2 regions of the Mycolicibacterium arcueilense genome follow, and region 2 is predicted to be linked to the other one. Evidence: riboswitches for the same ligand, from Rfam matches in the RefSeq annotation. Region 2 holds a riboswitch; the other holds the start of a gene.
The links. Region 2 has a riboswitch for cobalamin ahead of AC4LGL_RS03360 (CbtB domain-containing protein). Riboswitches for the same ligand answer to the same signal wherever they lie in the genome.
Positions count from the first base shown of each region.

Region 1 (3,474 bases), on a different contig from region 2:
ACCTCATTTCCGTCGGGCTGGAATCGCCCAACCTGTGAGGTTGCTGGGAAATGTCGTGTGCTGCAGCGCATTACATATATGAGGCATCGGAGGCGACGGTCGGCACAGAATGGACGACCGTTAGGGGGAGCGGGTTGGCCGGGTGTTCACCTTTTGGACATATGGACCCTCGACCGTGTGGTGCATCCGGGGGGACGGCAGATGCGTCGATGAGGCGCGGACGTCAACTGTGGCGCCCGGCGCCGAACTGCTATCCGACTGACGGAGGAATCGTTGAGGTCGTCTCAGGTGTACGAGCGAGGCATCGCATCGCTGCTCATTGCCTTCAGCATTGGGTTCGGTGCCGTGCCCACAGCGTTCGCGGAACCCGGCGATGAAGCCGGCGCACCGGGGCCGGCGGCGCCCGGTGTGCCCGAGCTGCCGCCGGTGGCGGCGGGTGCACCGGTTGCAGGTCCGGTGCCGGTGCCGGTTGCGAGCACGGATGACCCTGGCGTGCCTGCGGTTACGGCTTGCTCGACGTTCGCCACCGCGCTCGACTCGGCATCGACCTACTACGGCGATTTCGCCGATTCGATCGAAGGTGTGGAACGCCCCGACTACGGGGATCCGACCATCAGCACGACGAACACCAGCGGCCGGACGGCGCTGCGTGAAGCTGCCGCGTCGGCGATGAACGCCGCAGGCACGCCGGGGCTGTCGCCCGACATCGCCAACCCGATGCGCTCATGGTCTTTCGGTGCCACCAAGCTGCTGCTGAAGATGGGGCTGCGGACCGGCGGTCAATCGCTCAACGACACGGCCACCCAGCTCAACAACGATGCCAACAACGCGCAGATGGCCTGTGCCGCCGCGGGTACCCACGCCTGACGAAACGCCAATCACGTTGGAATGATTGGGTAATCGCGGCCTGGCCGGCACCTGCCACCTTCGAACATTCACCCACCCGACGCGCGGTGCACCGTGCCTGCAGTAAAGGATTACCGTGATCCGGCTCGTGATCTCGTTGGTTGCACTCGTGCTGATGGCCACCAGTTGTTCCGGCAACGGCGACACGGTCCAGGGGCCGAAGGACGTGCCCAAGTCGGCACTCGAGGGGCTGCTGCTCAGCACCGAAGAGGTCAACAGCCTGATGGGAACCGAGGGGATGACGGCGCACCCACCCGTGACCGATATGAGCGACCATCGCAACCTGCTCCCCAATCTGAATTGCCTCGGTGCCTGGCAGGTGAACGAGTCCGCCATCTACGGGGATCACTGGGCCGCCATGCGCCAGGTGCTGCTCCGGTCGCCGGACAATGACAACTGGGACAACCTGCTGGTGCAGTCGGTGGTGATCTTTCCGTCTGCGCAGGACGCCGACGACTTCCTTGCTCAGTCGGCGGAACGGTGGTCCAAGTGCACCGACCACAAGGTGAACATCACGCTGAACGGTGAACCGCTGCCCAATTGGAAGAGCGGGGCGCTCACACAGACCGAAGACGAACTCACCCTGCCATTCACCCGCGTCGACGGTGACCAGACCCGCGACTGCCAGCGCGCGCTGGCCGCCGCCGCCAACCTCGTCATGGACATCCAGGCGTGCAAGCCGGCCGGATCCTCGGTCACCCAGGCCGCCGATGTGGTGGACAAGATCAAGGCCGCGATGCCTCGATGAGCGGTGCTGACCACGGGGTAGTCTGAGCCACGCAGTTGGTTTGTCGGCACTGGGGCGTTTACGGTGCCGACATCGAGCGTCGCAGGCTGATTGAGATGCGACGCGAGAGGGAACCCGGTGAGAATCCGGGACTGTCCCGCAGCGGTATGCAGGAACGACCGCCGTCATCAGCACTGGCACGCAGGATTGCGCGGCTGGGAAGCGACGGCCAGTAGGTGCACGGTTTCGTGCGTGCCTGTGAGTCCGAAGACCTGCCAGCCGTACCGGGCGCGCCGCGTCCGGTGGTTCATCGCCTCGCGGAATGGGCAGTGGCCGAAAGTGGCTCACTCGTGGCGGGTGGTCGCGTTCGGTCGGTGTCTCCTGGCGGTGGCCATCCTCTTCGTACGTTGAAGGACCTCGTCATGAGCACAACCGCAATACCTTTTTCCGCCACCATTCTGGGGTCACCCCGAATCGGGCCCAATCGTGAACTCAAGCGTGCCGTCGAGAAGTACTGGGCCGGGCGAATCGATCGCGCCGAACTGGAGTCCGTAGCCGCCACGTTGCGGCGCGACACCTGGAAGGCACTGGCGGCGGCCGGGTTGGATTCGATCCCGGTCAACGACTTCTCTTACTACGACCAGGTGCTCGACACCGCAGTCCTGGTCGGTGCCCTGCCGGCCCGTGTCCACGGCATTGCCGATGATCTCGACCGCTACTTTGCTGCTGCGCGCGGGAACGACGACATCGCGCCACTGGAAATGACCAAGTGGTTCGACACCAACTACCACTACATCGTGCCCGAGATCGGACCGGACACCACCTTCGCGCTCAATCCGGCGAAGGTGCTCGGTGAACTGGAAGAAGCTGCAGCCCAGGGTGTTCCGGCTCGACCGGTGCTTGTCGGCCCGATCACGTTCCTCGCCCTGTCCAAGGCGGTCGAGGGTGCCGACGCTCCCATCTCCAGGCTGGATGAGCTCGTCGGCGTGTACGCCGAGTTGCTCGCAGTGCTCGCCGGCAAGGGAGTCACGTGGGTACAGATCGACGAACCCGTCCTGGTGACCGACATCCTCGACAATGCTGCCGAGCTGGCTGAGCGCACCTACACCCGGCTGGCTGAGTTGGCGAAGCGGCCGGCGATCTTCGTCGCCACCTACTTCGGTGAACTCACCGATGCGTTGCCCGCTCTGGCGCGGACGCCGGTCGAAGGGATTGGCATCGATCTGGTGGCCGGATCTGCCAAGGCGCTTTCAGCGGTCCCCGAGCTTGCGGACAAGCTGCTGGTGGCGGGCGTGGTCGACGGGCGCAACATCTGGCGTACGAATCTTGAAAACGCGCTGCACACCCTGACGGCACTGCGCGGAAATGCCAAGGCAGTTGCAGTTTCGACGTCATGCTCGACTCTGCATGTGCCCTACACCCTCGATCCGGAAGACGGTCTCGATGACGCGCTGCGCAGCTGGCTGGCATTCGGCGCTGAGAAGGTCTTCGAGGTGGCGACTCTGGCGGTAGCGCTGCGCGACGGCGAAGAGAAGGTCGCCGCCGAGATCGAGTCATCCAACGCTGCGGCCGCGTCGCGGGCCGGCGATCCCCGGCTGCACAATGACAGCGTCCGGGCTCGGCTGCAGTCCGTCCTGGCGGGTGGCATCAGCCGCGGCGCCGCCACCGAACGTCGCCGGGCGCAGGATGAGCGGCTCAGTCTGCCGTCTCTGCCGACCACCACAATCGGCTCGTTCCCGCAGACCGTCGACATTCGCAAGGCACGGGCGGCGCTGGTGGCCGGCGAGATCGACGAGGCCGAGTACCGCTACCGGATGGAGGCCGAGGTCGAATCGGTGATC
Region 1 covers NZ_JBZTYL010000026.1:241,489-244,962, forward strand. The annotation lists gene AC4LGL_RS25370 (Rv2240c family protein) at 274-867, shown strand; gene AC4LGL_RS25375 (sensor domain-containing protein) at 983-1,654, shown strand; cobalamin riboswitch at 1,712-1,927, shown strand; gene metE (5-methyltetrahydropteroyltriglutamate--homocysteine S-methyltransferase) at 2,056-3,474, shown strand, end outside.
Region 1: it holds a riboswitch for cobalamin, as region 2 does, so the genes downstream of both, metE (5-methyltetrahydropteroyltriglutamate--homocysteine S-methyltransferase) here and AC4LGL_RS03360 (CbtB domain-containing protein) in region 2, are expected to answer to the same signal.

Region 2 (3,474 bases):
GCCGGATGACCGCTCCGCCAGACCTGCGCGAGTTCGACGAGAAGATCGCCGACGCCCGCCGGGAGAAGGAGTCCGCGATCGACGCGCAGGACTTCGAGAAGGCTGCGAGCCTGCGTGATCGGGAGAAGACCCTGGTCGCTCAGCGCGGTGAGCGTGAGAAGCAGTGGCGCTCAGGCGATCTCGACGTTGTCGCCGAGGTCGATGACGAGCAGATCGCCGAGGTGCTCGGCAACTGGACCGGCATCCCGGTGTTCAAGCTGACCGAGGCCGAGACCACGCGCCTGCTGCGCATGGAGGACGAGCTGCACAAGCGGATCATCGGCCAGGAGGACGCCGTCAAGGCCGTCTCCAAGGCGATCCGCCGTACCCGTGCCGGTCTGAAGGACCCGAAGCGCCCGTCCGGCTCGTTCATCTTCGCCGGTCCGTCCGGTGTCGGTAAGACCGAGCTGTCCAAGGCGCTGGCCAACTTCCTGTTCGGCGACGACGACGCGCTCATCCAGATCGACATGGGCGAGTTCCACGACCGCTTCACCGCGTCGCGGCTGTTCGGTGCCCCTCCGGGCTACGTCGGCTACGAGGAGGGCGGCCAGCTCACCGAGAAGGTGCGTCGCAAGCCGTTCTCGGTCGTGTTGTTCGACGAGATCGAGAAGGCTCACCAGGAGATCTACAACAGCCTGTTGCAGGTCCTGGAAGACGGTCGTCTCACCGACGGTCAGGGCCGCACGGTCGACTTCAAGAACACGGTGTTGATCTTCACCTCCAACCTGGGCACGTCCGACATCTCCAAGGCGGTCGGACTCGGCTTCAGCCAGGGCGGCGGCGAGAACAACTACGAGCGGATGAAGCAGAAGGTCAACGACGAGCTGAAGAAGCACTTCCGGCCGGAGTTCCTCAACCGCATCGATGACATCATCGTGTTCCACCAGCTGACGCAGGACGAGATCATCCAGATGGTCGACCTGATGATCGGCCGGGTCGGCAACCAGCTGAAGGCCAAGGACATGGAGATGCAGCTGACCGACAAGGCCAAGTCCCTGCTGGCCAAGCGTGGCTTCGATCCGGTGCTCGGTGCCCGCCCGCTGCGGCGCACCATCCAGCGCGAGATCGAGGACCAGCTCTCCGAGAAGATCCTGTTCGAGGAGCTCGGCCCGGGCCAGTTGGTGACGGTCGACGTCGAGGGCTGGGACGGCGAAGGCGCCGGGGAGGACGCGAAGTTCACGTTCTCCGGTGCGCCCAAGGCGGCCGGTTCCGACGGTCCGGATCTGGCCAAGGCCGCAGCGACGGCCGAATAAGGTCCAAGACGAAGAATGCCCCCGCCGCAAATGGCGGGGGCATTTTTCATACCTGTTTCACACCTGCCCTAGGGAGAACTCCTGCGCGGTAGTTAGGATGCTGCTGTAATCGACAGGCAAAGGAACTTGGTGAGAATCCAAGACGGCCGCGCCACTGTAAAAGTCAGACCCTGACCTGTCATGACACGGACTGGGACGCGAATTCCCGGAAAGGCACGTAGATGACTTCCACTGACGCACGCAAGGTGCATGCCCGGCCGATCGACCTGTCGGCGACCAAGGCGGTGCTCTGGCTGACCCTGTCGGCGTTCGTCGCCCTGCTGGCCCTCTACTTCGTCGGCATGGATCAGGGTGCGACGTCCGTGTTCGGCAACAACACCTACGTGCACGAGTTCGTGCACGATGCCCGCCACCTGCTCGGATTCCCCTGCCACTGACGCAGCGGAGAAACCGGACAAATGGAAAGACAACTCATCGGGCGCGGCATTCTGGCCGGCGCCCTAGCAGGCGTGCTCGCCTTCCTCTGGGCGAAGCTGCTGATCGAACCGGTCATCGGCCGGGCCATCGACTTCGAGAACGGTGTCGGCGCGGCGCATGAGGCCGCCGAACACGCACACGGTGCGGGCGGGCATTCCCACGGCGGCGAAGGCGCCGAGGTGTTCACCCGCGGCGTGCAATCCAACATCGGGATGGGTCTCGGCGTCCTGATCTTCAGCGTGGCGATGGGCGCGCTCCTGGCAGTCGTGTTCTGCGTGGCATACGGCCGGATCAGCCTCTCGGCGCGAGCACTGGCGGCGCTGACCGCCGGCGGCATGCTGGTCTCGTTGTGGATCGTCCCCGCGCTCAAGTACCCGCCCAACCCGCCGGCGGTGAGCCTCGACGAGACGATCAAGCAGCGGACCCTGTTGTACGTGCTGCTGGTGGTGCTGTCGGCCGCCCTGTTCGTCGGCTCGATCCTGCTCGCGCGTCGGCTCACGCCGAAGCTGGGGGTGTGGAATGCCTGCCTGATCGGTATCGCGGACTACGTGGTGTCGATGGCTGTGGTGTTCCTGATCCTGCCGGGCATCCATGAGACCCCGTCGGCGTTCCCCGGCGACGACCTCTACGAGTTCCGGCTGTACTCGCTGGGGACGCAGGTGGTGATCTGGGCGACCATCGGGTTGGTGTTCGGGGCGCTGGCGTCGAAGGTGCTCGGTGAGAAGAAGCAGTCCGTCAGCGCGTGACTTCGGTGATTCTCGGTGAGTGAGGTCGTCCGGCTGTCGTTGGTGTCGCATGCGATGACCGACGCCATGGCGGCCGGACGATTCCCCAACGACGAACCGCTGAACCAGTTGGGCCATCGGCAGGCCGACGCGACCGTCGATCTCGGCGTCGTCGACGCGGCCTACTGTGCGCCGGAGAAACGGGCCCGGCAGACCGCGGAACTGCTCGGCCTGCCGGCGGCGGTCGAACCTCAGCTTGCCGACCTGGACTTCGGGAGTTGGCGCGGGACCGTTCTGAGCGGCGTCCAGCCGGCGGACCTGGCGGTCTGGCTCACCGACCCGACCCGGGCTCCACACGGCGGCGAGTCGGTGGTCGATCTCGTCAAGCGGGTGCGCGGCTGGATGGACAGCCTGGCCTCGGCGCGGGGACGGCTGGTGGCCGTCACCCACCCCGCGGTGATCCGCGCGGCCATCCTGGTTGCGCTCGATGCGCCACCGAAATCGTTCTGGCGGATCGACATCGCACCGATGAGCCGCACCGTCATGAATTTCCGCGGTCAGGCCTGGACGCTGCGCACCCGCAGCGGTTGACCGGCTGCGCAGCAATCCAATCGCGGTCAGGTCACTGGGGGTCGAAACTGTTGATGCGCCATTGCCCGTCGACCTTCTTCATGCCAACCCGCACCGCGCTCTGACTGGTGGACGGGTCCGGGTTGGCCGCGCTGGTGCTGACTTGATTGACGAACACCAAAGCTGCTGCCGTGTCGGGGTTGTCGATGGAGATGACACCGGACTGCACGACGGTTGCAGTGGTATTGACGTGCTTCTGCCGCGCGGCGGGGATGACGGACGTTTCGGTGAAGTTCTTGTAGTAGTCGGCGAAGTCGCCGGTGGTGACGGCGAGCGCCGCGGCGACGTCCTGCTCGACGGTGTCGGACGAGTAGGACAGGATCTTCACGGTGTTGGTCGCCGCGGCGTCG
Region 2 covers NZ_JBZTYL010000006.1:67,060-70,533, forward strand. The annotation lists gene clpC1 (ATP-dependent protease ATP-binding subunit ClpC) at 1-1,292, shown strand, start outside; cobalamin riboswitch at 1,371-1,563, shown strand; gene AC4LGL_RS03360 (CbtB domain-containing protein) at 1,538-1,729, shown strand; gene AC4LGL_RS03365 (CbtA family protein) at 1,751-2,515, shown strand; gene AC4LGL_RS03370 (histidine phosphatase family protein) at 2,531-3,085, shown strand; gene AC4LGL_RS03375 (hypothetical protein) at 3,117-3,474, opposite strand, start outside.